4 regions of the Nonomuraea sp. C10 genome follow, and region 1 is predicted to be linked to each of the others. Evidence: riboswitches for the same ligand, from Rfam matches in the RefSeq annotation. Region 1 holds a riboswitch; each other region holds the start of a gene.
What was found. Region 1 has a riboswitch for cyclic di-AMP ahead of FR742_RS05670 (hypothetical protein). Riboswitches for the same ligand answer to the same signal wherever they lie in the genome.
Positions count from the first base shown of each region.

Region 2: another riboswitch for cyclic di-AMP. It lies ahead of FR742_RS36440 (CHAP domain-containing protein); the one in region 1 lies ahead of FR742_RS05670 (hypothetical protein).
Region 3: another riboswitch for cyclic di-AMP. It lies ahead of FR742_RS02640 (CHAP domain-containing protein); the one in region 1 lies ahead of FR742_RS05670 (hypothetical protein).
Region 4: another riboswitch for cyclic di-AMP. It lies ahead of FR742_RS45565 (hypothetical protein); the one in region 1 lies ahead of FR742_RS05670 (hypothetical protein).

Region 1 covers NZ_VPFF01000001.1:1,198,403-1,206,170, forward strand. The annotation lists gene FR742_RS05640 (response regulator transcription factor) at 1-303, opposite strand, end outside; gene FR742_RS05645 (hypothetical protein) at 419-742, shown strand; gene FR742_RS05650 (ABC transporter ATP-binding protein) at 897-1,811, shown strand; gene FR742_RS05655 (ABC transporter permease) at 1,832-2,605, shown strand; gene FR742_RS05660 (sensor histidine kinase) at 2,642-3,898, shown strand; gene FR742_RS05665 (response regulator transcription factor) at 3,895-4,539, shown strand; gene FR742_RS05670 (hypothetical protein) at 4,557-5,519, opposite strand; cyclic di-AMP (ydaO/yuaA leader) riboswitch at 5,525-5,664, opposite strand; gene galT (galactose-1-phosphate uridylyltransferase) at 5,735-6,817, opposite strand; gene FR742_RS05680 (DeoR/GlpR family DNA-binding transcription regulator) at 6,814-7,593, opposite strand; gene FR742_RS46490 (50S ribosomal protein bL37) at 7,736-7,768, shown strand, end outside.
Region 2 covers NZ_VPFF01000003.1:1,040,425-1,048,192, forward strand. The annotation lists gene FR742_RS36435 (APC family permease) at 1-1,744, opposite strand, end outside; gene FR742_RS36440 (CHAP domain-containing protein) at 1,905-2,579, opposite strand; cyclic di-AMP (ydaO/yuaA leader) riboswitch at 2,593-2,741, opposite strand; gene FR742_RS36445 (ArsB/NhaD family transporter) at 2,954-4,240, opposite strand; gene FR742_RS36450 (CBS domain-containing protein) at 4,237-4,674, opposite strand; gene FR742_RS36455 (polysaccharide lyase 8 family protein) at 4,865-6,946, opposite strand; gene FR742_RS36460 (response regulator transcription factor) at 7,256-7,768, opposite strand, start outside.
Region 3 covers NZ_VPFF01000001.1:554,931-562,698, forward strand. The annotation lists gene glgB (1,4-alpha-glucan branching protein GlgB) at 1-510, opposite strand, end outside; gene FR742_RS02635 (MFS transporter) at 652-2,175, shown strand; cyclic di-AMP (ydaO/yuaA leader) riboswitch at 2,384-2,532, shown strand; gene FR742_RS02640 (CHAP domain-containing protein) at 2,546-3,220, shown strand; partial or broken gene FR742_RS02645 (DUF4328 domain-containing protein) at 3,255-3,524, shown strand; gene FR742_RS02650 (maltokinase N-terminal cap-like domain-containing protein) at 3,521-4,861, opposite strand; gene treS (maltose alpha-D-glucosyltransferase) at 4,865-6,565, opposite strand; gene FR742_RS02660 (alpha-1,4-glucan--maltose-1-phosphate maltosyltransferase) at 6,638-7,768, opposite strand, start outside.
Region 4 covers NZ_VPFF01000001.1:800,318-808,085, reverse strand. The annotation lists gene FR742_RS03765 (hypothetical protein) at 1-206, shown strand, start outside; gene FR742_RS03760 (alpha/beta fold hydrolase) at 332-1,195, opposite strand; gene FR742_RS45565 (hypothetical protein) at 1,234-2,079, opposite strand; cyclic di-AMP (ydaO/yuaA leader) riboswitch at 2,265-2,402, opposite strand; gene FR742_RS03750 (DUF5302 domain-containing protein) at 2,557-2,757, opposite strand; gene FR742_RS03745 (rod shape-determining protein) at 2,918-3,940, shown strand; gene FR742_RS03740 (erythromycin esterase family protein) at 3,947-5,134, opposite strand; gene FR742_RS45030 (hypothetical protein) at 5,149-5,334, opposite strand; gene FR742_RS03735 (SAM-dependent methyltransferase) at 5,505-6,320, shown strand; gene FR742_RS03730 (DJ-1/PfpI family protein) at 6,317-6,898, opposite strand; gene FR742_RS03725 (GlxA family transcriptional regulator) at 6,898-7,768, opposite strand, start outside.

The DNA.
Region 1 (7,768 bases):
CTTGGGCAGGTAGTCGTCGGCGCCCGCGCCGAGCCCCGTCACCCTGTCGTCGATCGTCCCGGCGGCGGTGAGCATCAGCACCCGCGCCGGATAGCCGGCGCCGGCCAGCGACCCGCACACCTCGTCACCGTGCAGGCCAGGCAGATCCCGGTCGAGCACGATCACGTCGTAACGGGTCACCGAGGTGCGGTCGAGCGCGCTCCGGCCGTCCAGGACCACGTCGACGGCCATGCCCTCGCGGCGCAGCCCCGCCGCGACCGTCAGGGCCAGCTCCTCATGATCTTCGACCACCAACACCCTCATGATCCCCAGAATGCCCCCATCGCCGGTTACAGCGGGGTAACCGTCACCGTTCCGGCCCTGTAACCGGCCCCCGGCTTTTCTGGAGGCACACACGGCCGACCGAAACGGAGACATCATGTTCGGCTCGAAGATCAGCAGGTTGGTCCTGGCCGCCGTCGTCCTCGCCGCCGGCGTGGGCTGGATGGCCGGCTCGGAAGAGGAGCCCGTCAGGGACGGCGAGCAGTTCACCGCGTGCATGCGCGCTCACGGGCTGCCCGGCTTCCCCGAGGTCGCGCTCTCCTCGGACGGGCTGGTCAACCTCGACATCAAGGGTGAGCGCGTCGACGTCCTGTCGGGGAAGTACGGGGCGGCGGTCGAAGCGTGCGATTCACTGCTGCCCGCGGGTTCCCGGTTGCCGGGCGCGCCGGCAGCGCCGACAGCGCCGCCGTTCCCGTCCTGACCCGCAGGGCACTGGGCTACGTCCGGGCGGCGATCCACCGATCGGTGGATCGCCGCCTCCACCGTCCGGCGGCCAGGTCCCGTCTCCTGGTCGGTGTCGGCGGAAGTGCCGGTCGTAGCAGGCTGAATGCGCCAACCACCGAAGGGACGCGCGCATGCCACCAGTGATCGAGGTACGCGACCTCCACAAACGCTATGACGACAAGATCGCGGTCGACGACGTCTCGCTCACCGTCCAGGAGGGTGAGATCTTCGGGATCCTCGGCCCGAACGGCGCCGGCAAGACGACGACCGTGGAGTGCGTCGAGGGCCTCCGCACCCCGGATCGCGGTGAGATCAAGGTGCTCGGGCTGGACCCTCTCCGTGACCGCACCGAGCTGACCCGGCGGCTCGGCGTCCAGTTGCAGGCCGGCCACCTCCCCGAGCGGCTCCAGGTCGCCGAGGCCCTGGAGCTCTACAGCTCCTTCTATCCCGAGCCCGCCGACTGGCGCGGACTGCTGGACGGCCTCGGCCTGGCGGACAAGGCGAAGACCAAGTACGCCAAGCTGTCCGGCGGCCAGAAACAACGGCTCTCGATCGCGCTGGCGCTCGTCGGCAGCCCCAGGGTGGCGATCCTCGACGAGCTCACCACCGGCCTCGACCCGCAGGCCCGGCGCGACACCTGGGACCTGATCGAGGGCGTGCGCTCTCGCGGGGTGACGATCGTGCTGGTCACCCACTTCATGGAGGAGGCCGAGCGGCTGTGCGACCGGCTCGCGCTGATCGACGCCGGCCGCGTCGTCATGGTGGACACCCCGGCCGGTCTGACCGAGCGGGCGTGCGCCGGGCAGCGGATCCAGTTCCGCCCGTCCAGGCCGATGGACGACCGCCTGCTGACGAGCCTGCCCGACGTCTCCGGCGTCACCCGCCGGGGAGACCTGGTCATCGTCAACGGCAACGACAACGCGCTCAACGCCGTCACCACCGTGCTGGCCCGTAACCGGATCGTGGCCCATCAACTGCGCGTCGAGCAGGCGAGCCTGGAGGACGCGTTCGTCCGGCTGACCGGCAAGCGCCCCGACCCCCGGTGACACATCAGAGAGAGGCCCCCATGCCCATGTCAGCATCGAAGACCGCCGAGCGGGGTTCCGCGACCTGGCGGCTCATCAAGGCCGAGAGCACGCTGTGCGTCCGGGACAAGGTCGGCCCCCTGTGGGGCATCGGCTTCCCGCTGATCCTGCTGGTCATCCTCGGCAGCGTCTCCGATCTGCGGACGCCCGTGGAAGGCGGCGGCGGCCTGACGTACTTCGACCTTTACGTCCCTGTTCTGGTTCTGTTCAACCTGGCCATCCTGGCCACGGCCTCCCTGCCGACCACGCTCGCGGGATACCGGGAGAACGGCGTGCTGCGGCGCATGCGCACCACGCCGGTCGGCCCGGCCCGCGTGCTCGCCGCCCAGCTCGTGGCCAACTTCGCCATCGCGGTCGTCGCGATGGTCCTGTTCCTCGCGGTGGCCGGGTTCGGCTTCGGCGTCGGCCTGCCGGAGCACCTTCCCGGTTTCGCCCTCGCCTGGCTGCTCGCGGCGGCCGCGCTGCTCGCGATCGGCCTGTTGATCACCGCGCTCGCGCCCGGGCGCGGCCCGGCCACGGCGATCGGCACGGTGCTGTTCTTCCCGATGATGTTCTTCGCCGGACTGTGGGTGCCGATCTCGCAGATGCCGCCGCTGCTGCGGGACATCGCCCACTACACCCCGCTCGGCGCGGGCATGGGGGCGTTCCAGGACGCGTACCAGGGTCACTTCCCGTCCGCCGTGCCGCTGCTGACCCTGGCGGCCTACGCGGTGGTGTGCGCGTCCGTCGCGATCCGCTGGTTCCGCTGGGAATAGCCGCCCGGAATAGAATCCCGCAAGGGAGAGGGAGCCTTGAAGACTTCGCCACAGCCGCCGTTCCTTCTGGTCAACGTGGTGCCCTACGCGCTGCTGGCGCTCCTCGTCGCGATCCTGCTGGTCGTGGAGGACTGGACGGGCTCCTTGCTCGTCGACCTCGGCCTGTGCGCCCTGGCCGCCGCGTGGATGCTCGGCATGTTCACCCTGCGTCCCGGCTGGTGGGGCCGGCCACGGACCATGGGGGTGTTCGTCGCGGGGCTGCTCGTGATCACCGCGGTCCTGGTGATCCGTCATCCCCTCTTCGGGCTCTTCACCCCCGCCGCCTACATCTACTCCTTCACGGTCCTGCGCTGGCCGTGGCGACTGCTGGGGGTGGCCGCCACCGCGGTCCTGGCCGGTACGGCGCAGGCGTCCAACATCCCCACGACCGACGTCCTCGGCCTGACGCTGGCCGTGATCGTCATCGCCTTCAACATCGCCATGATGTGCGCCTGCGCCTGGGGCCTGTGGCTCGCCGAGAAGGAGGAGGAGCGGCGCGAGCAGACCCTCGGAGAGCTGAGCCGGACGAACCGGCTGCTGGAGGCGTCGCTCGCCGAGAACGCCGGCCTGCACGCCCAGCTGCTCGCCCAGGCGAGGGAGGCGGGCGTGCTCGACGAGCGCCGGCGGATGGCCCGCGAGATCCATGACACCCTGGCGCAGGGGCTCACCGGCATCATCGCGCAGCTCCAGGCGGCCGAGCAGATGCACGAGGTCCCGGCGCCGTGGCGCCGGCCCTTCGACGCCGTCAAGAACCTGGCGAGGGAGAGCCTGGCCGAGGCGCGGCGCTCGGTCGACGCGCTCCGGCCCGAGCCGCTGCGGACCGCGCGCCTGAGCGACGCCCTCGCCGACGTCGCCGGCCGGTGGTCGAGGCTGCACGGGCTCGCCGTTCAGGTCACGACGACCGGCACGGCGCTGCCGATGACACCGGAGGCCGAGTTCGCGCTGCTGCGCACGGCCCAGGAGGCACTGGCCAACGTGGCCAAGCACGCGCACGCCACCAGGGTCGGCGTGACCCTGTCCTACCTGGACCACGAGGTCGCGCTGGACGTACGTGACGACGGCAGGGGCTTCGACCCCGCGGGTCTCGACACGGACGGCGGGTCACCGCCGCCCCGCGGCGGCGGATTCGGCCTGACCATCATGCGTCAGCGCGTCGAAGGACTGTCCGGCACGCTGCGGATCGAGTCCGAGCCCGGAGCCGGCACCGGGATCTCGGCCTGCGTCCCCACCCTGCCGGCCGGGAGCCACGCATGACCGATCACGCGGCCACGGTCCGGTTGTTGATCGCGGACGACCATCCCGTCGTCAGGGACGGGCTGAGCAGCATGTTCGCCTCCGCGCCGGGATTCGAGGTGCTGGGCGAAGCGGCGGACGGCGCCGCGGCCGTACGGCTCGCCCAGGAGCTCCGGCCCGACGTGATCCTGATGGACCTGCGCATGCCGGGCATGGACGGGTTGACCGCGATCAACGAGCTGACCAGGCTGGGCGTCACCGCGCGCGTGCTGGTCCTGACGACCTACGACACCGACACCCATGTCCTCCCGGCGATCGAGGCGGGGGCGACCGGCTACCTGCTCAAGGACTCTCCCCGGGAGGAGTTGCTGCGAGGCGCGCGGGCCGCCGCCAAGGGCGAGAGCGTGCTGTCCCCCTCGGTGGCGGCACGGCTGATGAACCGGGTCAGGACCCCCGCGCCGCAACTGCTCAGCCGTCGTGAGCTCGAGGTCCTCGAACTCGTGGCGGCCGGGAACACCAACCGTGAGGCGGCCGCCCGGCTGTTCATCACCGAGGCCACGGTCAAGAGTCACCTTCTGAACATCTACGCCAAGCTGGGCGTGGGGGACCGCGCCGCCGCCGTCACCGAGGCGTTCCACCGAGGGCTGCTCGTCCCGCGATGACGCTGGAGATCCCCTTCTCAGTGCATCGAGATGTGCACGTGGTCGAAGTGGTTCTCGGTGATGCTGCCCCGGTCGGACATGCCGCTCCAGCCCGAGCCGTGGTTGATCCGCTGCTTCCAGATCACGTACTTCACGCCCAGCTTGCCGCGGTTCTGCACGGCCCATTCGGCGATGCGGTCGCCGAGGGCCGTGTTGGTCCCTGACGGCATCGAGCCGCCGGTGCTCATCATGAAGTCGCAGGCCCGGCCCAGCGGATGCTCGCCGCTCGACCCGGAGCGGAAGCAGCCCACGCTGAACGGCAGGGCGAAGTTCTTCGCGATCTCGGTCTTCATCAGCCGGGTGCGGGGCGTGATGTTGTCGGCGCCCGACGGGAGCTGCGGCGCCCAGGTGCCGTCGGAACGGCGGCCGGTGGCGATCGGCACCAGATCTTCCAGCTTCTTCTCGATGTCCTTGATGACGCCCTCGGCCTCCTCGCGCTGGCCGGCCACCTCGGCGGCGTCGGACTCGATCTCCTTGGTCAGCGCCGTGGCCTCGTCGGCCGCCTTCTTCGTCTCGTCGCGGGCCTCGGCCACCTTGTCGACCAGCGCCTGCTGCTCGGCCGTGAGCTGCGCCAGCAGGGCGGCGTTGCGGCCGTCGGGCAACTGGATCAGGCTCGGCAGCTGCATGCCACCGCTCTGGTACTGCAGCAGGGCCAGCTCGGCGACCCGGTCCTCGGCGGAGCTCAGGGTCTGCTCGGCGGTGGCCAGCCGTTTGTCGGCCTCCTCCGCCGCCTTGCGGGCCTCGGCCAGCTCGACGCGCTTGAGGTTGTAGCGCTCGATCAGCTTGTCGACCTTGGCGTTGAGCTGCTTCAGCTCCTTGCGGAGCTGCTGCTCGCCGGGCTTGGGGTCCGCCGCCGCGGACGTGGTCAGGGCCGGGGTGAAAAGCACCGCCGCGGCGGTGACGAAACCGATGGCAAGGTGCGCGGGGGACGCTGCCGCCACGTGATGGGTCCTCTCCCTCTGCCGGCCGGGTTAGCTGACGGGTTCGGGTACGGGAGCGCTCCCTACCACCGAAGTGGATTCACCCCAAGTGCAATTGGGTCCCCGGCTCCTGGGCACCTCGCCCAGGATTAGGCATGTTCACACGGCGCTTTACGGTCGTGCTGGAAGGGATAGTAGTGGTAGATCACAAGTAATGCGAGTCAAACGGAAATCTCTTAGTGATCTACCTGTGATCGAAGCATGCGTGCGGCTTCTTCGGGGAGCACGTCGTTGACGAACGCGCCCATGGCCGACTCGGATCCTGCCAGATACTTCAGCTTGCCCGGGGCCCGCCTGATGGAGAACAGCTCCAGGTGCAGGTAGCCCAGCTCGCGGTCCTGCCGGACCGGCGCCTGGTGCCAGGCCGAGATGTACGGCATCGGCACCCCGAACAGCCCGTCCAGGGCGCGCAGCACCGAGGTGTAGAGCGGGGCGAACGCGGACCGCTCGGCCTCCGACAGCGCCGCCAGGTCGGGCACCTGCCGGTGCGGGTAGAGGTGCACCTCGAACGGCCAGCGCGCGGCCGCCGGCACGAACGCCGTCCACAGCTCGTTGGCCGCCACCACCCGGACCCCGGCCTCCCGCTCGGCGGCCAGCACGTCCGCGTACAGGTTGCGGCCCTGTCGCCGCTCCGCGTACCGCCGGGCCGCCCCGAGCTGCAGCTTGGTGCGCGGCGTCACGTACGGGTACGCGTAGATCTGCCCGTGCGGGTGGAAGAGCGTGATGCCGATCTCCTCGCCCCGGTTCTCGAAGCAGAAGACCTGCTCGACGCCCTCCAGCGCGGACAGCTCGGCCGTACGGTCGGCCCAGGCCTCCATGACCAGCTCCACCCGGTCGTCGGAGAGCCGGGAGAAGGACGAGTCGTGCGTCGAGGTGAAGCACACCACCTCGCACCGCCCCATGCCCGGCCGGACCTCGCTCAGCCCTCCGACATCCTGATATGTCCCGAGATTGCCGGAGAAGGAGGGGAAGCGGTTCTCGAACACGACCACGTCGTAGTCGTACGCCGGGATCTCCGACGCCCGCGTGTCGGACGACGGGCACAGCGGGCACTCGTCGGGCGGCGGCAGGAACGTCCGGGTCTGCCGGTGGCCCGCCATCGCGATCCACTCCTCGGTCAGCGGGTCGTAGCGCAGCTCCGACGCCACCGGCCGCGGGTCCAGCGGCCGCCGGTCGATCGCGCTGCGGTCGGCGCCGTCGCTCCGGTCGAAGTAGATGAGCTCCCGGCCGTCGGCCAGCTCGGTGATGGTGCGCTTCACGCCGCCCCCTCTGCGATGATCAACTCTCCGGCCCTGTCGGCCAGCTCCCTGCGTGCCTCCTCGGGCAGCCCCGCGTCGCTGATGACCACGTCGGCCTCCGTCAGCTCGGCGATGGTGCTGATGCCGACCGTGTTCCACTTGGTGTGGTCGGCCGGCACCACGAGCCGGTGCGCGGCGCTGACCAGCTCACGGTCGGTCTCGGACTCCAGCAGGTTGGGAGTGGTGAACCCGGCGCGCAGGCTCATCCCGTGCACCCCGAGGAAGAGCGTGTCGACGTGCAGGCGGCGGATCGCGGCCACCGCGACCGGGCCGACGAGCGCGTCGGAGGGGGTGCGCACGCCGCCGGTGAGCACGACCGTGCGGTCGGCGCGGGCGTTGCGGTGGAAGACGTCGGCCACCGGGATCGAGTTGGTGATCACGGTGAGCTCGGGCACGCCGATCAGATGGTGGGCCAGCGCCCAGGTGGTGGTGCCGGCGGACAGGGCGACCGCGGTGCCGGGGCGCACGAGCTGGGCCGCGCGGCGCGCGATGGCCTCCTTCTCCTGCTGCTGCCTGGCCGACTTGGCGGTGAAGCCGGGCTCCTCGGTGGAGCCGGGACCGACCGCGGTGGCGCCGCCGTGGACCTTCTCCAGCAGCCCCCGGTCGGCGAGCACCTCCAGGTCCCGGCGGATGGTCATGTCGGAGACGCCGAGCTCGCGCACGAGGTCGGCCACCCGGACACCGCCCTTGCTGCGCACGCGTTCGAGGATCGCCTGCTGGCGCTGCTGTGCGAGCACGCCCCCGCTCCTTCCAACAGATTCCACCAAATTATGACACGAATATGTTGGGGAATGTTAGGTAACCCCAGGCCTTGCCGGGAAGCCGGTGAAGAGGGACGTTGGGTCGGATCCCGTACCCCGACCACCGGGAGGTGACCATATGGCCAGGCGCGCACGCAAAGGCAAGGCACGC
Region 2 (7,768 bases), on a different contig from region 1:
GTTCCAGGATGGGGATGAGGACGACGGTCCAGCTCCCCGACTCGTCCACCTGGCGGATGTAGTCCAGCAGCGGGTGGATCACCGTGCGGGCGGGGTTGACGATGACCTCCAGCGGGACTCCGGGATCCCACCGGTCCCAGGCTTCGTGCAGCGCGCGCCGTGACTCCTCGGTGAAGCAGACCGACACGAGCACGATCTCCCCGCCGAGGGCCATGGCGGCGCTCACGCTCCGCTGGGTCGCGGCGTCGATCCCGCCGACGGGAATGATGATCTTCTTGCCGGGATGGTCGGCGGCGGGCGGCCGCGCGGGCCTGGCCGGCACGGCGCCGATCTCCAGCTCGGCCGCCACCTCTCCGTAGTAGCGCTCGATCCGGGCGAACAGGAGGATGAGCAGGGGGATGACGATGGCGACCGCCCAGGCGCCCTCGGTGAACTTCGACACCAGCAGCACGAGGGCCGCCACGCAGGTGAGCAAAGCCCCGGTCCCGTTGAGCAGCATGTCGCGGCGCCAGCGGGGCGGGCGCAGCCGGTGCCAGTGCTTGACCATGCCGCCCTGGCTCATGGTGAAACCGATGAAGACGCCGATGGCGAACATGGGGATGAGCCGCTGGGGGTCGCCGTCCACCGCGATCAGCAGGATGGCGGCCAGCAGGCCCGCCACCGCGACGCCGTACCGGTAGACGGGCCGTTCGGTGCGCAGCGCGAACAGCGAGGGCAGCCGCCTGTCCTTGGCCAGCAGACTCAGCAGCACCGGCAGGCCGCCGAAGCTGGTGTTGGCGGCCAGGCCCAGGCCGAGGGCGACCACGATGTTGGTGCCGTAGAACGCCCAGCCGGTCCCGTACGAGCCGGCCACGAGCTGGGCCAGGATGGTCACGCCCTCGCGGGGCACCACGTGGTCCCTGCGGATGAGCACGGCCAGGCCGATGAGCATGGTGGCGAGCAGCGCGCCGAGCATCAGTTCGGTGTGCTGGGCGCGCTTGACGCGGGGCTTGCGGAACATGGGCACGCCGTTGGCGATGGCCTCGATCCCGGTCAGCGAGGAGCATCCGGAGGAGAAGGCCCGCAGGATGAGCATCACGGTCAGCGCCTCGGTGGCGACGATCTGCTCCGTCGTCCCCACGGTGGCGGCGGGCCCGGACCGCGCCAGGCCGACCGCCACGACGCCGAGGACGGACACCACGAACAGGCTCATGGGCAGCATGAGGAACCGCGCGCTGTCGGACACCCCGAACAGGTTGATGACCGTCAGCAGCAGCACCCCGGCCAGGCAGGTCTCCACCAGGTACGGTCGCAGGACGGGGAACGCCGAGGCCAGGTTGGCGGCCGCGGCGGCGAGGCTGACCGCGATGGTCAGCACGTAGTCCACCACCAGGGCCGCGGCGGCCAGCAGGCCCGCCCGGCGGCCCAGCTCCGCCTTCGCGACCCCGTACGACCCGCCGCCGTCGGGGTGGGCGGCGATGACCTGCCTGTAGGAGAACACGAGGATCAGCAGCAGGACCGCGATGGCGATCGTGATCGGCAGGGTCAGCGCCACGGCGGCGGCCCCGGCCCCGGCCAGGACGAGCGCCGCGGCCTCCGGCCCGTAGGCGACCGAGCTGAGGGCGTCCAGCGACAGCGCCGACAGTCCTTGCAGGCTGGTCAGGTGCCGCTTGTCGCCCTCACCGTGGCGGAGTTGCAGCCGCCGCCCGCTGAGCGGCGACCGCCTGGTCTTGGCCGGGTCCTGCTGGTAGGGGACCGTCGTCATGTCGCACGCGCTTCCACCCCCTGGATCTCCCCCGGGGTCGTCGCCGGGCAGGCCAACGGCCGGTCAAAACGCGGTCCTGACCGGGGCCGCGGACGACGGCGATCCGGTCAGGGAAGACCTGACCGGATCGCCGGAGGAATGACGGGTGCGGAGAACGTGCTCAGGCGGCCTTGTACTCGGGGTAGCCGTAGCCGGCCACGTGGGACACGGGCCGGATGCGCTCCTCGACCTTGCCGTTGCCGGTGTTGCCCTCGATCGTGGTGATCGTGCCGTCGCCGTTGTCCTTCTTCACCAGGCCGACGTGGTCGACGGCGCTGATGTTCTTGCTGCCGCCCCAGTCGAAGAAGACGACGCTGCCGGGCTTGGCCTGGCTGCCCCAGCGGTTGTTGTCCTTGAACCACTGGGCGTGGGTGACGGTGTAGGCGTCCCAGCCGATCGTGGAGCGGGCGCCGGCCTGCTCGCCGACCCAGGACACGAACATCGCGCACCAGGGGGCGTTGGCGTACAGCGCGGGCGTGCCGCCGCCGTCACGGGCCAGGGTCTCGGCCGCGCGCGGGGAGGACATGTACCACTGGTGGAACTTGGTGCCGCCGCCGGCGGCGTCCTCGGTGACGCCGATCTGCGACTCGGCGACCTGCAGGACGGTGCTCGCGCTGACGGCGGTGGACTGGTTCGCGCTGCTCTGCTGGTGGGCGACCGGGTGCGGCTGGGAGGGGGAGGCGGCGGCCGCGGTGGCGGCGGCGGAGGTGCCGGCGAAGGCGGCGCCGAGTGCCAGGGTGGCGCCCAGGGCCAGGCGGGAGGTGGACGGGATGCGATCGAAGATGTGCTTGACCATGCTCGGGGATTGCTCCTTGCTTCCATGCCGCCTACCGGGTTAGCTGTCGGGTTCGGGCGTGGAAGTGCCCTACGGCGCGCCCTTGGTGAAGAGCGACCGATTCACCCCAGAGAAAGGTGGGTCCCCGGTTCCGCCAGAGGGCGGATTCGGCGGCCGCGCCGTGTTCCCGCAATGTGCGCGGGTGGGCGCGGTCTCGGCAATTCATCGGCAACGCGCGGGGGCTTACCTAAAAGCGCTGCTCAAGCGCGTGCCATCGATGGGTTCGAAGGTAATCGTCGCGCAAGGGAAAGGGCAAGCGCGGAACGGGCCCCGACGACGGGATCCCCTATGGCATAGGGGTTTTCGGGGCGAATATTTTACCTTTGCGGGGGTTTCTACAGGTATCGGAACCACAGATACGGCGCCACCAGGGTCACCGTGACGACCGTGACGATCACCCCGTACTTGGTGAAGTGCCAGAAGCTGATCGGCGTGCCGTTGCGGGCCGCGATGCCCAGCACGACCACGTTGGCCGCCGCGCCCACCGCCGTGGCGTTGCCGCCCAGGTCGGCCCCGAACGCCAGCGCCCACCAGAGCACCTGCGCCGACTCGCCGCCCTGCGCCGCCACGAGCTCCGCCACGATCGGGCTCATCGTGGCCACGTACGGGATGTTGTCCACGACCGCCGACACCACGGCGGAACCGCCCAGCAGCCCCATCGTCGCCACGTCCAACCGGCCCGCCGTGGCCTCCACGGCGGCCCTGGAGACCTGGTCGATGACCCCGGTGTGGACGAGCGCGCCGACCATGACGAACAGCCCGGCGAAGAACACCAGCGTCGGCCACTCCACCTCGGCCAGCGACTTCTCCGTGGTCACCTTGGTGAAGGCCACCAGCACGCCGGCGCCCAGCAGCGCCACCACCGACGGCTCGTAGTGCAGCACCGGATGGAGCACGAACGCCGCCAGCACCAGCACCAGCACGACGAGCGACTGCCACAGCAGCCACGGGTCGGCGATCGCCTCCTTCTCGTCCAGCGCCATGACCTCCTGCGCCCGGTCCGGGTCGTACCGGAACGTCCGGCCCCACATGAGCCAGCAGAGCCCCACGAACACCGCGACCAGCACGATCACCATGGGCGCCATGTGGATGAGGAAGTCGTTGAAGCTCAGCCCGCCCCGGCTGGCGATGATGATGTTCGGCGGGTCGCCCACCAGCGTCGACGCGCCGCCGATGTTGGAGGCCAGCGCCTCGGCGATCAGGAAGGGGACCGGCGACACGGCCAGCCGCTCGCACACCAGGAACGTCACCGGCGCGATCAGCAGCACCGTGGTCACGTTGTCGAGCAGCGCCGACGCGCCTGCCGTGATCAGGACCAGCAGGACCATCAGCCGGAAGGGCCGCCCCTGGGCGCGTTTGGCCGCCCAGATCGCCAGATACTCGAAGACGCCGGTCTCTTTCAGCACCCCGACGATGACCATCATGCCGAGCAGCAGGAAGATGACGTTCCAGTCGATCCCGGCATGCTCGGAGAAGAACGCCGACCCGGCGTTGGTCGCGTGGATCAACAGCATGACCCACGCCCCGCCCAGCGCCGCCGCCACCCGGTTCACCTTCTCGGTGGCGATCAGCGCGTAGGCGGACACGAACACTGCGACGCTCGCCCAGGCGAGCGGGCTCATGTGCCTAGCATCCTGTCCAGCAGCGCCTGCAGCGTGACCGCACCCAGCAACCGGCCCTTGTCCACGATGGCCACCAACGGGCTGCGGGTGCGCGCCATCAGCGCGGCCAGCTCCAGCACGGTCGCGTCAGGATCCGTGACGGGCAGCTCCCGCCGCTCCCGGGGCAGCACCTCGCGCACCGTACGACTGCCCAGCGCGCGCAGGAACTCGTCGGCGTGCGCCTCGTCGACCACCCGGGCCAGCGCCGGATCGTCCATGATGTAGCGCGGCACGGCCAGTCGCAGTGCTTCCGTGCCCGGCAAAATGGTGAGCTGGTCGTCGTTCTTGACGATCAGACCGGGCAGATCCTGCTCGGCGAGCAACCGGGCTGCCTGGAGCACAGGCGTCTCAAGGGTCACGACGGGATAGTCGGCAAGCAGGTCTCTGGCGCGCATGGGCACATCCTTGACTCGTTGGATCTAGGACCTGCCGACCAGACTTACCAGCTCATGCTGGCCAAATCCTGCAAGACCATCTCATGAGACGTCTATCACGGCCGGGGTCCGATCTGAAAAACTACTCGGGCCGCACGCGTCGTGGCTCTCCGGGTGTGAGAAATTTCCGCCGGTCAGAGACCGCGAGATCTCACCCGCCTCCGCCCGGCCGGACGGTGACCGACACGGAGTCCGGCAGCGGGCCGAACGTCAGCGTGAGCCGCCGTCCCGTCCGCGCCCCTGTCAGGGCCGCCGGGCGTCCCGTCACCGCCGCCACCGGGCGGTTCCAGGTGACGGTCAGCTCCGTCAGGTCGCGGCGCGGGTCGGACACGGTGACGGTGGCCGAGCCGTCGCCGCGCTCGGTGACGAGCACCGCGCACGGCCCGGACGCCGACAGCGGGCCCGCGGTGCCCGGCTGCCAGAAGTTGACCGCCGTCACCCCCGCCGACGGCACGTGCACGCCCTGCTGGGAGGTCGTGTTGGCGAGCACCCGCGCCCATCCGGGGTCGGCGGCGCGGGCCCTGGTCGCCGCCACGGTGGCGTTCGGCAGCAGCAGGTAGTCGTAGCGGGCGTCGCTGGGGTCCAGCCCGTGACCGAGCCAGAGCGTGACGTACGGGCGCGTCATCCCGCCGCCCGGCCGGTGCTCGCGCAGGCGGCGCAGCACGCCGCCGTCGCGGACGACGTAGCCGCCGTGTCTCGCCAGATGGGCCCAGCCGTTCGCGTCGTCCACGGTGAGGAGCGCGGCGGTGCGGCGGTTGTCGACCACGGTCTCCACCGGCGCGCCGTCCCTGCCGGTGATGCCCGCGCCCAGGCAGACCACCGCGTCGTCGAGGAAGAACCAGGACTTGAACGCCTCCACCGTGGACTCCAGCCCGCGCAGGTGCTGGCCGGCGGTCGCGTAATGGCCGTCGGTGGCTCCGCCGGCCCAGCGGAACGGCGGGCACGCGCCGCCCCACGCCTCGCCCGCGCCGTCGGGCAGCCGCCGGGTCGAGACGGTGGTGCCCGGCAGCCGGTAGGGGTCGACGGTGGCCCAGAACCCGTCGGCGTAGTGGGCCCCGTGGCCCTCGCCCCACCAATAGAGCATCCCCGAGCCGGTGTGCCAGCCGCGCAGGTTCTCGCCGTTGCCGTGCTCGTAGTGGGCGATCCGGTCGGAGGACATGCTGAGCGCCGCGCACCAGCCGGGCGCGCGGTGCACGGCGCGGGCGCTCATCGGGAACAGCCGGTGCCCCGTGGGCTGCTCGCCGGCCCCGTCCACCAGGGTTCGCCAGCGGCGGCGCTCGGCGGGTGTCGCGGTGAGGGCCAGCCGCCTCACGGCGCCGGCCAGGCGGCGGAACCTGAGCTCGCCGCCGGACGGGTCCCTGGCGATGCCCCGGCCGCTCACCAGGTCCATGACGTGACCGGCGTGCGTGAACGGGACGAACGACCGCTCCACGCTGTCGTACACGATCCGTCTGTTCGGGTCGGTGACCTCCCACGGGCTCCCGCGCAGCACCGCGAACAGCGTCGCCAGCCCTTCCAGCAGTACGAGCCCGTAACCGCCCTGGTAGGGGACGGTGTCGTGCTGGAGGAACGAGCCGTCCCGGTAGAAGCCATCGCCTTCCGTCACGTACCGGAAGACCGGCGCGAGCGCCCGCACCGCGAGGTCCGCCCGCTCCGCGTCCGCGCCCAGCACCGCGCGCAGCAGCGTCACCAGGCACAGGTCCACCCGGTTCGCGCCCGTGCTGGTGCCGTCGTAGTCGCGCAGCCGGTCGGGCGGGACGAAGTGGTCGACGGCCTCCAGCAACGCGCCGCCCTGCCGCCCCGACAGGCCGACGAGGACGGCGGCGTCGAGCAGCCGCTTCGGCGCGCCGATCTCCCAGTCCCACCAGTTGCCCACCGGGTCCGCCCCGGCCGCGTACACGTGCTCACAGAAGTGGCCGATGCCGGTCTCGACCCCGGCGCGCAGCCGCGCGTCGCCGCTCACCGCGTACGCCCGCGCCATCGCGAGCAGCCGCCCCGGGGTCGCGCTCAGGGACGGGTACGGCAGATCCGGCCACAAATGGCGGCCGGTGGGCGCCATCTCCGCCAGCCGCCGCCTCGCCGGCCCCACCGGGTACGCGGGATCGACGGTCACCTCCCGCCACCGCCGCCGCACCCCCGCGAACGCCCCAGGCGACGCGCCCACCCCGCCCCGAGCCGGAACCAGCGCCCCGACCCCCGCCCATAACAGCGCCCGCCTGGAACACCCCACCACGCACGGATTATCACACCCCCGCCCCCATCACCCGGACCCCATCCACCGCCACCGCGAAACAACCCACCCTCCAGGTGCGCAGCGCAACCCCGCAGAAAGCACGCTCCTGGCCCAGCACCCCTTCAAGGCAGCGCACGCATCCTCCGGGAGACCACCCCACCCTCCAAGCGGCACCCCTTACGAGCGGCCACTCCATCCAGGGCAAGACGCCGCGTCCGCTGTTCGGGCTCGTGTGCGGGACATCCTCCCGGCGCATGCGTGGGGCTTCTCGGGCCGACGATCCGCCGGAGGCGACGGGCAGGGCCGGGGTCAGGCGTTCAGGTAGTGGAGGACGGCGGCGACGCGGCGGTCGACGCGGTCGGCGGGTGACAGGTCGAGCTTGGCGAAGATGCTGCGGATGTGCTTGTGCACGGCGCCTTCCGTGACCACCAGCCGCTCGGCGATGGCCGTGTTGCCCAGGCCCTCGGCCATCAGCGCGAGCACCTCCAGCTCCCTGGCGGTGAGCCGGTCCAGCGGCCCGTCACGGCGGGTGAAGAGCTGGGCCACCACCTCCGGGTCGATGGCGGTGCCGCCGGCCGCCACCCGCTCCAGCGCGGTCATGAACTCGCCGACCCGGCCCACCCGTTCCTTCAGCAGGTAGCCGATCCCGTTCGCGCCGCCGGCCAGCAGCTCGGTGGCGAACGCCTGCTCCACGTACGCCGACAGCACGAGCACCGCCAGCTCCGGGTGCAGCCGCCTGGCCTCGACCGCCGCCTTGATGCCCTCGTCGGTGTGGGTGGGCGGCATCCGCACGTCCACCACCGCCACGTCCGGGTGGTGCTC
Region 3 (7,768 bases), 640 kb from region 1:
CAGCTCCCACACCCCCGAGCGGCCCAGCGAGCGCATCGGGTAGGCGGTGCCGTCCCAGTGGTTGAAGTCGCCGATCACCCGGATGCCGCGGGCGTTGGGCGCCCAGACGGCGAACGCCGTGCCCGGCGTGTCCTGGTGTTCCATCACGCGGGCGCCGAGCACCTCCCACAGCCGCTCGTGCCGCCCCTCGCCGATCAGGTGCAGGTCGACCTCGCCCAGCGTGGGCCAGTGCCGGTACGGGTCGCGCGTCTCGTGCGCCTCACCGCCGGGATAGCGCACGCTCAAGGTGTACGAGGGAACCTTGTCCAGACCGGGGACCGTGGTCTCGAACACGCCGTGGGCCACGTGCTTCATGTCGTGCGCGGTGCCGTCGTCCAGCACCACGCGGACCCGTTCGGCGAGCGGGCGCAGCGCTCGGAAGGTCACCCCACCCGCGCCTGGGTGGGCGCCCAGCACGGAATGCGGATCGTGGTGCGCCCCGCCCGCGAGGCGGTCGAGCTCTGTCCTCATCGGCATGCTCCCAACACTGCCCTATGGCGACCGTCCATCTGTGGCACTGCCCGCATTCACCCCGACAATCACCGAAAGTGCGGAATCTTGGGTTTATCGGGGATTGACCTCAAGCGTGGTTGGGTTTTTAGCGTTCCATGCATGGACATACAACAGCGTGCGGGCAAGCGGGAGTGGATCGGCCTGGCCGTCCTCATCCTGCCGACCCTGCTGCTCTCGATAGACGTGACCGTGCTGCACCTGGCCGTGCCCGCGCTGAGTGAGGACCTCCGGCCCACCGGGGCGCAGCTGCTGTGGATCAACGACATCTACGGGTTCCTGATCGCCGGGTTCCTCATCCCCATGGGCACGCTGGGCGACCGGATCGGGCGCAGGCGGCTGCTGCTGATCGGGGCCGCGGCCTTCGCGCTCGCCTCCGCCGCGGCCGCGTACGCGCCGAGCGCCGAAGTGCTCATCGCCGCCCGCGCCGCGCTGGGCGTGGCGGGCGCGACGCTCATGCCCTCGACACTGTCGCTGATCCGCACCATGTTCCACGACCCCGCCCAGCGGACGACCGCGATCAGCCTGTGGATGGTCGGCTTCACCGGCGGCATGGTGATCGGGCCGCTGCTCGGCGGGTCACTGCTGGAGACCTTCTGGTGGGGGGCGGCGTTCCTGCTCGGGGTGCCGGTGATGGCCGTGCTGCTGGTGGCGGGGCCGCTGCTGCTGCCCGAGTACCGCTCGCCCGCCGTGGGCCGGATCGACGCGCCCAGCGTGGTGCTGTCGGTCGCGGCCGCGCTCGCGGTCACCTACGGGGTGAAGGAGCTGGCCGCCGGCGGGGCGGGCGCCGTAGCGCCGCTCTCCCTGGTAGCCGGGACGGCGCTGGCGGTGGTCTTCGTACGAAGGCAGCGCGGGCTGGCCGAACCCCTGCTCGACCTGCGGCTGTTCGCCGAGCGGCGCTTCTCCGGGGCGCTGGGCACGCTGATGCTGGTCATCCTGGTGGGGCCGGGGATCGGCCTGCTGACGGCGCAGTACCTGCAACTCGTGCTCGGCCTGTCGCCGCTGGAGGCCGGGCTGTGGACGCTGCCCAACGCGGTGGCGATCATCTTCGGGTTCGTGGCGACCCCGGCGCTGGCGCGGCGGGTCCGGCCCGCGGTCCTCGCGGCCGGGGGACTGGTGCTCGGCGCGGCAGGGGTCCTGCTCCTCACGATGGCAGGCACGTCGGGGCTCGCCGCGCTGGTGACCGGGCAGACGCTGTTCTTCCTGGGCGGCTCGCCGCTGCTCGTGCTGGGCATCGACATCGTGGTCGGCGCGGCGCCGCCGGAGCGCTCCGGCTCGGCGGCGGCGCTGTCGGAGACCGCCCAGGAGTTCGGCGGCGCGGCCGGGCTGGCCGTCTTCGGGAGCATCGCCGCCGCCGTCTACCAGGCCCGCCTGCGCGTACCGGAGGAAGTCCCCGCGGAGGCGGCGGCAGCGGCCCGCGACACCCTGGGCGGCGCCATGGCCGTCGCGTCCGGTCAGCCCGCCTCCGTCGCCGCCACGCTCGCGGAGGCGGCCAGGGCCGCCTTCACCACGAGCCTCACGGTCACGGCGGCGGCCGCCTCCGTCGTCCTGCTCGCCGCGGCGATCCTGGCGGCCACCGCCCTGCGCCACGTCCCCCGGCTCGGCTCCTCGCCCGACGGTTCGTAACCGGATCGAAGGTAAAGAATTCGTGCGGGATCCCCCATGTCATGGGGGATCCCGTCGCCGGGGTCCGTCCCGCGCTTGCCCTTTCCCTTGCGCGACGATTACCTTCGAACCCATCGATGGCACGCGCTTGAGCAGCGCTTTTAGGTAAGCCCCCGCGCGTTGCCGATGAATTGCCGAGACCGCGCCCACCCGCGCACATTGCGGGAACACGGCGCGGCCGCCGAATCCGCCCTCTGGCGGAACCGGGGACCCACCTTTCTCTGGGGTGAATCGGTCGCTCTTCACCAAGGGCGCGCCGTAGGGCACTTCCACGCCCGAACCCGACAGCTAACCCGGTAGGCGGCATGGAAGCAAGGAGCAATCCCCGAGCATGGTCAAGCACATCTTCGATCGCATCCCGTCCACCTCCCGCCTGGCCCTGGGCGCCACCCTGGCACTCGGCGCCGCCTTCGCCGGCACCTCCGCCGCCGCCACCGCGGCCGCCGCCTCCCCCTCCCAGCCCCACCCGGTCGCCCACCAGCAGAGCAGCGCGAACCAGTCCACCGCCGTCAGCGCGAGCACCGTCCTGCAGGTCGCCGAGTCGCAGATCGGCGTCACCGAGGACGCCGCCGGCGGCGGCACCAAGTTCCACCAGTGGTACATGTCCTCCCCGCGCGCGGCCGAGACCCTGGCCCGTGACGGCGGCGGCACGCCCGCGCTGTACGCCAACGCCCCCTGGTGCGCGATGTTCGTGTCCTGGGTCGGCGAGCAGGCCGGCGCCCGCTCCACGATCGGCTGGGACGCCTACACCGTCACCCACGCCCAGTGGTTCAAGGACAACAACCGCTGGGGCAGCCAGGCCAAGCCCGGCAGCGTCGTCTTCTTCGACTGGGGCGGCAGCAAGAACATCAGCGCCGTCGACCACGTCGGCCTGGTGAAGAAGGACAACGGCGACGGCACGATCACCACGATCGAGGGCAACACCGGCAACGGCAAGGTCGAGGAGCGCATCCGGCCCGTGTCCCACGTGGCCGGCTACGGCTACCCCGAGTACAAGGCCGCCTGAACGGCCTGACAACCGCGCCAGCCATCGGGACGAGAACGATCCTTGGCCGCGCTCGGGGCTGGTCACGCTCTGGTGGGCGCTCTGGCTGATCGGCAACTGGGTGGCGCTCGTGGCCGGGCGGCTGTTCTTCAACGCCGAAGAGCTGGAGTCCATGGCGTCGGCGGCCAGGTTCGACGTGCTGAGCTGCGCGCTGATGCTGGTGGCGGCGGTGCCGGCGGCCCTGGTGGTCCTGCGGATCAGCAACGCGCAGGAGGCGCGGCGCCCCGCCGCTCCGGTGTCGCCCTTCGAGAGCCCGGCCGTCTAGCGGAAGGCGGCCAAGGGGATCGACACCCAGGTGGGGCGGTTGCGGGCCTCGTACACGACCTCGTAGACCGCCTTCGACAGTTCGAACGCCCGCAGCAGCGCCGTGTCGGCGGGGGTGATGACGCCGCCGCCCTCGGCGTAGCCCTCAAGGAACGCGGCCCTGTTGCGCTTGGCCCACTCCTCGGCCATCGGCTCCAGGCGGGCCGCCTCGGAGTGGTCCGCCAGCAGGTGCCTGGCCGCGTAGTCGAACGAGCGCAGCATGCCGGCCACGTCGCGCAGCGGCGAGGAGAGCGCGCGGCGCTCGGCCAGCGGCTGGCCGGGCTCGCCCTCGAAGTCGAGCACCACCCAGTCGGTGGTGGTGCGCATGACCTGGCCCAGGTGGTAGTCGCCGTGCACCCGCTGGACGCGCACCTCGGTGGTCAGCTCCTCGGCCCGGTGGTAGGCGAGCTCCAGGGCGGGCACGTGCTCGCGCAGTTCGGGGACCTCGCCCACGGCGCGGCCGAGCTGGCGCCTGAAGTCCTCGGCCATCCGCTTGATCTCGTGCGGCTCCATCACCTCCGTGCCGAACGCCTCGCGCAGCTCGTGGTGGACGCGGGCGGTGGCCGCGCCGAGCCGGCCCGCCTCTGCGGCGAAGTCGCCGCCCGCCTCAGCGGCGGGGAGGCCGGGCAGCGAGTTGTAGAGGTCGCGCACGCTGGTGAGCGCCAGGTCCCAGCCGTCGGTGGAGTTCGACAGGAACTCCTGCATGATCGCCAGCGTGGTCGGGGTCTCGTCGAGGTCGGTCTCGATCCACCCGTACGGCTGCGCGATGTGCGGCGCCTGCCTGATCGCGAGCGCGGTGACGACTTCCAGCTCCGGGTTGACGCCGGGGACGAGCCGGCGGAAGAGCTTGCAGATGTACTCCTCGCCGAACACCAGCGAGGTGTTGGACTGCTCGGCCCCGAGCACCAGGCTGCGCTGGTTGGTGTCGATCTCGACGCCGGGCAGGTGGTGGAACCGCACGCCCGCCCGGCCCGAGCCGGCCGCCATCGACTCCAGGATCCAGCGGGTCAGCTCGTGGTCGTGGACGGCGTCGTACACCACGCATTCCCCGTCGTCCGCCGCGTACGGCCCGATGAAGGCGTGGGTGAGGGTGTCGGGGAGCTCCCTGCGCAGGCCGAGCGGGAGCTGGTAGCGCTCGCGGGACCCCTCCTGCCACACCGACACGATCAGGTGGCGCAGGCTCGGGTCGCCCGCCTCGATGACGACGTCGGAGTCGATCGACAGCGAGTCGATCGGGCGCCCCTTGCCGCCGAACCAGCGTTGGCGTGCGATCCATGCGGCAAGGAGCTCCTCCAGCACGTCCTACTCCTCCTGGGTGTGGGCCGGCGGCAAAGTGAACCAGTAGAACCCATGCCCAGGGAGCGTCAAAAGATACGGAAGTTCGCCAATCGGTGGAAATGGCACGCCACCCATGGTCTCCACGGGCGAGACGCCGACGAACCTGCGCAGGTCCAGCTCCACCGGCTGCGGGAAGCGGGACAGGTTGTTCACGCAGAGCATGCGGTCGTCGCCCAGCTCGCGGACGAACGCCAGCACGCTCGGGTTGGAGGAGTTGAGCTCGATGAACTCGCCGAGCCCGAACACCGGGTGGCGCTTGCGGATCTCGATCATCCGGCGGGTCCAGTGGAGCAGCGAGCCGGCGTTCTTCTGCTGGGCCTCGACGTTGAGCCCCTGGTAGCCGTAGATCGGGTCCATGATCACCGGCAGGTAGAGGCGGCCGGGGTCGCAGTCGGAGAAGCCCGCGTTGCGGTCCGGGTCCCACTGCATGGGGGTGCGGACGCCGTCGCGGTCGCCGAGCCAGATGTTGTCGCCCATGCCGATCTCGTCGCCGTAGTAGAGCACCGGCGAGCCGGGCAGCGAGAGCAGCAGGGCGGTGAACAGCTCGATCTGGTTGCGGTCGTTCTCCAGCAGGGGCGCCAGCCGGCGGCGTATGCCGACGTTCGCCCGCATACGGGGGTCTTTGGCATATTCGGTATACATGTAGTCGCGTTCTTCGTCCGTGACCATTTCGAGGGTCAGCTCGTCGTGGTTGCGGAGGAAGATTCCCCACTGGCAGTTTTCCGGAATTTTCGGCGTTTGTGCCAAAATTTCGGAAATGGGGTAACGGGACTCCCGGCGGACCGCCATGAAAATGCGGGGCATCAGCGGGAAATGGAAAGCCATGTGGCATTCGTCCCCGCCGCCCACCGGGTCGCCGAAATACTCCACCACGTCCGAAGGCCACTGGTTGGCCTCGGCCAGCAGCACCCGGTCCGGGTAGAGCCTGTCGACCTCGGCCCGCACGCGCTTGAGGTATTCGTGCGTCTTCGGGAGGTTCTCGCAGTTGGTGCCCTCCTCCTCGAAGAGGTACGGCACCGCGTCCAGCCGGAACCCGTCGATGCCCAGGTCGAGCCAGAAGCGCAGCACCTCCAGCATCGCGTCCTGCACCGCGGGGTTCTCGTAGTTGAGGTCCGGCTGGTGATGGAAGAACCGGTGCCAGTAGTACTGCCCGCGCACCTGGTCATACGTCCAGTTGGACGTCTCGGTGTCGATGAAGATGATGCGGGCGTCGGGGTAGCGCGTGTCGGTGTCGGACCAGACGTAGAAGTCGCCGAACGGCCCCTCCGGGTCGTGGCGGGACGCCTGGAACCACGGGTGGGCGTCGCTGGTGTGGTTCATCACCAGGTCGGCGATGACCCGCATGCCGCGCTTGTGCGCCTCTTCGACCAGCCGTACGAAGTCGCCGAGATCACCGAACTCCGGGAGGATCTTCATGAAGTCGGCGATGTCGTAGCCGCCGTCGCGCAGCGGTGACTCGTACAGCGGGAGCAGCCAGAGGCAGTCGACGCCGAGCCACTGCAGGTAGTCGAGTTTGCCGATGAGGCCGCGGATGTCGCCCGTGCCGTCGCCGTTGGAGTCGGCGAAGCCTCTGATCAGCACCTCGTAGAAGACGGCACGCCGGTACCAGTAGGGGTCGCGTGGTTTCTCGTCGTCGAAGGTGTTGGGAATGGGTGTGGAGCTCATGAGCTCTCCTCTCGGGTGCTCATGAGGGAGGCGCTTGCACACACTGTTGAAGACTCCCCGCTGAATTCAGCTCTACCGTGGCGACGCTCGTACGGTGAGAAGGTGGGCCGGCTGGATGTGAGGGTCGAGACGCACGTAGTTGTTCTGTCTCCAACGGTACGACTCGCCAGAAAACTCGTCGTCCACCACGAACTCGGCGTTCCAGTCGAGCCCGAGGGCGGGCAGGTCGAGGTCTACCGTGGCCTCGTGCGTATGGTGCGGATCGAGGTTGATCACCGCTATGACGACGTCGCCCAGTCCGTGCCGTCGTGTGGCCGCGTCGTAGGCGCCGGGCAGCCGTTTGGAGAAGCAGATGATGTCCGGCTGGTCGACCCGGTGGAACCGTAGGTTACGCAATTCCTGCAGGGCCGGGTGGGCCCTTCTGAAGAGATTCAGGTGGGTGATGAAGGACGCCAGGCTGCGGCCCTCCCGCTCCGCGGTCACCCAGTCACGCGGGCGGTACTGGTACTTCTCGCTGTCGAGATACTCCTCGCTGCCGGGACGTACCGGCACGTTCTCCGCGAGTTCGTAGCCCGAGTACACCCCCCACGTTGGCGAGGCCGTCGCCGCCAGCACGGCCCTGATCTTGAACGCCGGGACCCCGCCGTGCTGCAGGTACTCGTGCAGGATGTCCGGCGTGTTGACGAACAGGTTGGGCCGCAGGAAGTGGGACGTGGCGTGGGACAGCTCCGCCAGGTAGTCCTCGACGTCCCACTTGGAGTTCTTCCAGGTGTAGTACGTGTACGACTGGTGGAAGCCGATCTTGGCCAGCGCCTGCATCATCGCGGGCCGGGTGAACGCCTCCGACAGGAACAGCACGTCCGGGTCGGTGGCCTGGATGTCGGCCATGAGGCGCTCCCAGAACGCCACCGGCTTGGTGTGCGGGTTGTCCACCCGGAAGATCCGCACGCCGTGGTCCATCCAGTGGCGCAGCACCCGCTTGATCTCCGCGTACAGGCCCTCGGGGTCCTTGTCGAAGTTGAGCGGGTAGATGTCCTGATACTTCTTGGGCGGGTTCTCGGCGTACGCGATCGTGCCGTCGGCCCGGACGGTGAACCACTCCGGGTGCTCCTTGACCCACGGATGGTCGGGGGAGCACTGCAGCGCGAAGTCGAGCGCCACCTCCATCCCCAGCTCGCGGGTGCGGCCGACGAAGTCGTCGAA
Region 4 (7,768 bases), 400 kb from region 1:
AGCTCCGCACGATGGACTCGCTCGGGCTCAACGACGCCATCGAGGACATCCTCATCACGCTCGGCGGCCAGTACCACATCATCCGGCCGATCTCCGGGCGCGGCGGCAAGGGCCTGTTCCTCTATCTGGCCCTGGACCGCGGCCGGGCCAACCTGGCCCTGGCCAGGCACCATCTCAAGAGCATCGAGGAGAAGCTGGAGGTCTGACCCTCCCCCGAGAACCCGGCGGCACGCGTCCGGGCGCGGCGAGCGCGTGCCGCCGCCGGGGCGCATCTCGCGAGCGGCAGCCTCCCGGCGCTTCGCGAGGTGCGCCCCTTCCAACGGTCCCGGGATCAGCGGGCCGGGCCCGCGTGACCGGCGGTGAGCTTGGTGACGGCCTCGACGAGTTCCGGCCAGAGCGCCCGCGGGAGGTCGTGCCCCATGCCGGGGAAGACCTTGAGCTCGGCGCCCGGGATGGCCGCTGCCGTGGCCTGCCCCCCGGAGAGCGGGACGAGCTGGTCGTCGGCCCCGTGGATGACCAGCGCCGGGACGTTGAGCCGGGTGAGGGCCTCGGTCCTGTCGGGCGACGCCATGATGGCGGCGAGCTGCCGGGCGAACCCCGCCGGGTCGTGGCCGCGGTCGAACGCCTCCCCGGCCAGCCGCTGGACACGCTCGCGGTCGAGCTCGTACCCCGGGGAGCCGATGACCGACCAGGTCGCCAGCGCCTGGGTCATGGCCTCCTCCCGGGTGGTCACCGGCTTGGTGAACAGGACCGACCGGGCGCTCTCGCTCGGCGGGGCGACCGCGCCACCGGGGGTCGACATGATCGAGATGAGGGTGAGCACCCGCTCGGGATGCCGGATGGCGAGCGACTGGGCGATCATGCCGCCCATCGAGGCGCCCATCACGTGCGCGGCCGGCCAGCCGAGGGCGTCCATCAGCCCGGCGGTGTCCGCGGCCATGTCGTCCAGCAGGTAGGGCGCCGGCTTGCCCGGTGCGGGCGCGCCCGCCTCGTGGAGGTGGGTGGACATCCCGGCGTCGCGGTTGTCGAACCTGACGACATGGTGCCCCTGCTCGGCGAGCTGCTCGCACAGCTCGTCGTCCCAGTGAATGAGCTGGGCGCCCAGCCCCATGATCAGGAGGAGCGGGCGCCCGTCGGGAGAGCCGAAGCTCTCGTACGCGATGTCGATTCCATGAGCCGATGCGGTCGAGGTCACGGCTCTAGAATGACATTCTAATCGTGGTGACGCAAAGGTCAGCGGCGCACGAGCTTGCGGATGCGCTCGCGGCCCAGCACCAGGCCGCCGCCGACGAGGATCACGCCGCCGGCCACGGCGGCTCCCGCCACGTTGCTCCGCTCGGTGGCCGCGGCCGCCTCGGCGCCGCCGGCGGCGGGCTGCGGCTCGGCCGGGGCCTTGACGAGGTTCACCGGGTCGGCCTTCACGGGGCTGGTCTTCACGGGCTCGGCCTTGTCGCTGCCGGACTGGCCCGCGACGGCCTTCTCCTCGTCCTTCTTGTCCGCCTTGTCGTCCGCCTTGTCCCCGGCCAGGACCGGCGGGGCGGCCGGGTTGCGGTCCATGCGCTTGTAGGCGCCCTCGGAGAAGGCGACCGGGTGGTTCTTCAGGCCCAGGCCGTCACCCCACTTGGTGATGACGTACTCGACCTCGATGTGGCCCTTGCCGCCGTTGCCGTCCACCATGAGCGTGCGCGGGTTGAACTTCCCGCCGGTCAGGTCGGCGAAGGTCTTGCCGTCCAGGTCGAGCATGATGCCCTTGCTGGACGGGACGCCCGGGCCGCGGTCGCCGACGAAGAACGGCGCCTTCTTGCCCTTGTAGACGACGTAGCCCTCGGTCAGCAGCGGCCAGCTGGGGCTGGCGGCCATGCCTTTCTGCATGGGCTTGCCGCTGGCCGGCAGGCCGGTGTCACCCGCGCGGCCGGAGCCGTCGTCCCAGAAGTAGGAGGCCGTGGTCTCGCCCTGGAGCAGGACCTTCTCCGTGCCCTTGTCGGTGTCGGCGTGAGCGGCGGCGCCGGAGCCGAGCGCCAGCGTGCCGGCGGCGGCGACGATCGCGGCGATGGAACGCATGCTGAAACGAGCAGACATGAAAAACAGAAGTCCTTTGTGAGGCAACAGCAAAGATGCGCTCGCGGAACGACGTAGCCGGGCATCAAGCCGTACGGACGCTACGGTGGGAGCGCGAAAGGAAGATCAGGAAATGGTGCCGCTCAATCGGCGGCCGATGACATCCCGCGGTAGGGGGGACGGGCGCGGTGATTCATCACAGGAAAACGTCCTCTCCATCTCGCCTACCGGGTTAGCTGACGGGTTCGGACGTGGAGATGCCCTACCGGCCGCATGGGCCGGATTCACCCCAGAAGGTGGGTCCCCGGTTCCCGCGGGGGAGCGGGATTCGGCGCCAGGCAGCCGCCTCTTCCTGGTGAAGAGCCAAGGTCACTGCCTGGTAACGCCGACCAATCTAGCGAGCAAATCGGACAAACGCAAAGGTAAGCCCATGATTCGGGCGAAGATCTACCTAGAAAAAGGGGGTACGGCATGCCGTACCCCCTTGAACACCCAGATTCAGCCGCCGCTCTTGCGCCTGAAGGACCGCTTGCCGGCAGCCGGGCCGTGGGCTCCGTGGATCTTGGAATGGTCGGCGCCCCTACCACTGCCGCCAGATCCCGCCTGCTGGCCGCGCTTGCGCTCCAGTGCCTCACGGAACTTGCGCTTCATCTCGTCCTCGGGAGTCTCGTCGACTTCCGGCTCCGGGGTTTCCGCCATGAGGGCCTCCTGATGTGCGTACAGCCTCCAGCTTCGCACGCAGGCCTTGACAGCGCATAACCGGGATCATCGGCGGGACGCGCGCCGGCGACTTGGTGTTGCCTTGACCCGATCGAGGAAACACCACGGACATGCAGCTCTACCCCCCGGAGCCGCGGCGGTGAGCCCGCTCGCGTTCCTCGGCCGGGATCTCGCGATCGATCTCGGCACGGCCACCACCCAGATCTACGCCCCCGGCCTGGGCGTCGTGCTCAACGAGCCGTCGATGGCGGCGGCCTGCGCGGCCACGGGCCGCACGCTCTTCGGCGCGGACGCGTACGCGGCGTGCTCGCCCTCCAGCGGGGCGGGCACGCGGGCGGTACGGGACGACGACGGGATCGCCCGCTGGCCGGTGCGCGAGGGCGGCGAGCTCGCCGGGCGGCTGGTCAAGCACTTCCTGAGCAAGGTGCACGGGCACCCGTACGCCCGGCCGCGGCTGGTGATGGCGCTGCCCGACGGCGCCCCGCCCATCCTGAGCTCGGCCGTGCGCGACCTGGCCTACGAGGCGGACGCCAGGCGGGTGTACCTCGTGGAGCACGCCGTCGCGGTGGCGCTCGGCGCGGGGCTCCCGGTGACGGAGCCGGCCGGGCGCATGATCGTCGACATCGGCCCTCACCTGACCAGGATCGCGATCCTCGCCTGCGGCGCCGTCGTCGCCGCCGGGACCGTCCACGCCGGCGGCGACGCCGTGAACGCGGCGATCGCCACCCTGGTCGCCCGTGAGCACGGGCTGCTGGTCGGCGAGGCGGAGGCGGAGGCGGCCAAGCTCCGCGCGGGCCCGTCCTGGAAACCGCTGGACCGGCACGTGATCGTCCGCGGCCTCGACCCGGAGTCGCGGCGCGAGCGGGTCGCGTGGCTGCCCGTCCAGCAGTTGTACGAGGTCACCCGGGCGCCGGCCGACGCCATCGCCCGCGCGGCGGCGACGGCCCTGGAGCGCTGCCCCGCCGAGCTCGCCGCCGACGTCGCCGCGCACGGGGCGGTGCTGACCGGCGGCGGCGCGCTGCTGCGCGGCCTGGCCAGACGCCTGCGCGCCGCCATGGGCGTGCCGGTGCGGCGCGCGGACCGGCCCGTCGAGTCGATGGCACTCGGCCTCGGCAGATACGCCGACCGCCTGGGCGCCATCGGCCCCCGGCCCCCGCTGTGACAACCCTTACAGCGGGGTCGAACAGGTGCCGTGCGCGATGTAGGCGAGCCCGTCGAAGGCGGCGCCGAGCACGGCCGGGGTGAAGGTCAGCTTGTACGAGAAGCGCCCGGCCGTGGCGCCGTAACCGCGCACGTACTGCTGCTCGCCCAGCCACCGGGTCACCGCCTCGGGCCTGGGCCCGAGGCGCAGGTCGACGACGTGATCGCGGGGGCAGGCGGCGGCCAGCAGGGATTCGGCCACGTCGGGCCTGCCGGCGGCGGGCACCCGGTGGCGCACCGGCGGCCGCCGCACGTCGGGCCTGCCGAACCGGAGCCGCCTGGCCCGGAACTCACCCTGTCCGAACAGCAGGCCGAGCGCGTAGTAACCGGCGCCGTGACGCTGACGCAGATGATCTCCCATGACCGGAGCACCGAGGCGCGCGTAGTGGCCGGCGGCCACGTGACCGTTGTGGGCCCAGACGGCGACCTTCGCGGCCGGGTCCTCCAGCAGCCGGTCGACGTTGTCGGCCATGAACTGGTCGCGGGCCGCCCCGGCGGTGCGCGCCCCGTCGGCGTCGCGCATCGGCCGCGTGACCAGTGTCGCGAACTGGCTCACGGTCCTGGCGTGCGCCTCCTCCGGGCCGCCGGCGCCCACCTCGTCGGCCAGCCCGCGGGCGGCCGCCTCGATCGCCGGGTCGAGCGGCTCCCCCACTCCCAGGCGCGTCTCCCCCAGCACCGCCAGCGGCCCGAGCAGCTCGCCGGCCCGCTCACCCAGGTGATCGCGGAGCCACCGCAGCGACGCTGCGGGGAACTGCGGGTCGATCCCGGCGAAGCGCACCTTCGGCTCGGCGGTGCGGTTGTGCGCGCGCATCCACTCCACCACGGCCAGCATCTCCCGCGTCCGCCACGTCCAGAACCCGAGGTCGGCCAGCAGCCGCTCCGGCTCCCCCGCTCCGCCCAGGACGTAGGCGTCCAGGGCCTCGGACGCCGACACGCTGGCCTCCATCGCCAGCACGGTGAACCCCAGCTCCTCCACGAGGAACCGCAGCAGCCGGTGCTTGAGCAGGAAGAACTCCCGCGTGCCGTGGGTCGCCTCCCCCAGCCCCACCACCCTGACACCGTCGAGGACCTCGCGCAGCGGCTCCAGGCCGGCGACCGGCCCGCGCGGGTCGAGCCCGTCGAGCGGGACGGCCCTGGACGCGAGCCAGCCGGTCACCTCGGCCGCTCCCGTCACGACCTGTCTCGAAGACTGGCCAGGGCGAGCACCAGGCCGAGCACGCCCAGCGCGACGCTCACCACCGTCAGCGTCGCGCCGTCGAGCCAGAGATGCAGCAGCCCGAAGTCGCGGTCGAAGAACTGGCGGGCCACGAACCCGCCGAACCCCTGGATCATGAGAATGACTCCGATGAACCCCATGCGGGCAACGCTGACACCCCCGGCGGGCCCGCCGCATCGGACCAAAGTATCGCCCGCATCAGCCCTTGGCCCATACCGTCCCACCGGATCACCTCTTTCTAGAGGATAAAGATCCGTTCGTCACGAAAAAGCACTACATTTGCGGCAGAGGCTACGTGGAAGGCGAGGACATGGCGCAGCTTCCGGGGCAGATCGACCCCAACGTGCCCAGTGTGGCCCGCATGTACGACTACTACCTGGGCGGCAAGGACAACTTCCCCGCCGACCGGGAGGCCGCGGAGCAAGTCATCGAGCTCGCCCGCCAGACCGGTTCCGACATCCGCGAGGTGGCCCTGGCCAACAGGGGATTCCTCATCCGGAGCGTGCGGCACCTGGCGCAGTCCGGCATCCGGCAGTTCCTGGACATCGGGACGGGCCTGCCGACGCAGGACAACGTCCACCAGGTCGCGCAGCGGGTCGCCGCGGACTCGAAGATCGTGTACGTGGACAACGACCCGATCGTGCTCGCCCACGCCCGCGCCCTGCTGGCCGACAACGCCGAGACGATCATCGTCCAGGGCGACCTGGCCGAGCCCGACGCCATCCTGGCCGCCGCCGAAGAGCATCTGGACTTCTCCCGGCCCGTGGCGGTGGTCGTGGCGGCCGTCTTCCACTTCTTCCACGACGACGACCAGGTGGCCAAGATCGTGGCGGCCCTCCGGCAGCCGCTGGTGTCCGGCAGCCACCTGGTGGTCTCGCACGGCTACATCGAGCCCGGGGAGAGCGAGGCGGCGAAGGTCGACGGGGTCCGCGGCGTCTACCAGCGCAGCACCTCGGGCGGCCTCGCCTGGCGCGGCCGGGAGGACCTGCTCGCGCTCTTCGACGGCCTGGAGATCCTCCCTCCGGGTGTGGTGCCGGCCCAGAAGTGGCGCAACGACGACGACCCGTACCCGTGGCCTGGCCTGGTCAAGGGCGGCGTGCTCGGCGTCGTCGGCCGCGTCCCCTAGACCGGCGGGGCCGGGTCGTACTGGATGTAGTGGCGGGTCTCCTTGGCGCGCTCGGTGCCGGCCAGCCGGGCCACCAGGTGCAGCGCCATGTCGATGCCCGCCGACACCCCTGCGGCGGTGATGGTGTCGCCGTCGTCCACGAACCGGTAGCCGGGCCGTACCTCGATCGTCGGGTCCAGGTCGGTGAGGGTGTCGATGGCCGACCAGTGGGTGGTGGCGGGGCGGCCGGCGAGCAGGCCCGCGGCCGCGTACGCCAGCGACCCCGTGCACACGCTCGTCAGCAGCGGCACGGTGGCGCGCCGGTCGCGGAGCCAGGCCAGGTGCTCCTCGTCCTTGAGCAGCGGCCGGGTGCCGCGCCCGCCCGGGTGCAGCAGCACGTCCATCGGCCCGACGTCGGCCATGCCGTGCTCGGCGACCAGCCCCAGACCCTTGGCGGCGCGGACCGGGCCGGCCTCGCGGGCGAAGGCGACCACCTCGGCCTCGTCCGGGTGGGCGGCGGCCCAGGAGGCCAGCACCTCCCACGGGCCGACGGCGTCCAGCTCCTCGACGCCCTCGAACAGCAAGATCCCGATGCGCATCAGTGGCTCCTCGTCATGCGGAAGTGGCGGCGGTACTGCCCCGGGGTGACCCGCAGGCTCCGCCGGAAACAACGGTGCAGGGTCTCGACCGTGCCGAACCCGCAGGCCCTGGCGACGGCGTCGAGCGTGTCGTCGGTGGTCTCCAGCAGGCGGCGGGCCGCCTCCAGCCGCACGGACTCGACGAAGGCGGCGGGCGTGCGGCCGGTCTCGGCGGTGAACACGCGGGTGAAGTTGCGCTCGCTCATGTCCGCCCGGCGGGCCAGCGCGGGCACGGTGAGGTCCTGGTCGGGGGAGGCGATGATCCAGGCCAGCAGGTCGCGCAGCGGCTCGCGGGCCGGCCGCCGCGCTTCGAGCTGGGCGGAGAACTGGGCCTGCCCGCCGGGCCGCTGGACGAACATCACCAGGTGGCGGGCGATCCGCCGCGTCTCGTCCGCCCCGAGGTCGTCCTCGACGAGCGCCAGCGCCAGGTCGATCCCGGCGGTCACGCCCGCCGAGGTCCACACGTTGCCGTCCTGGACGAACAGCGCGTCCGGATCGACGACGACGGACGGGTGCCGCGCGGCCAGCCGGTCGCACGACGACCAGTGGGTGACGGCCCGCCGCCCGTCCAGCAGCCCGGCCTCGGCCAGCAGGAACGCCCCGGTGCACACCGACGCCACCCGCCTGGACCGCCCGGCCGTCTCCCGCAGCCAGCCGATCAGCCGCGCGTCGGCGCACGCCTCGGGCGTGCCGCGCCCGCCCACGACGACGAGCGTGTCGATGGCGCCGTCGCAACCGGCGACGGTCGCGGTGGGCACCACGGCCAGCCCGCCCGACGCGGGGACCGGCCCCTCCGCCACCGCGACGGTCTCGATCGCGTACGGTCCGGCC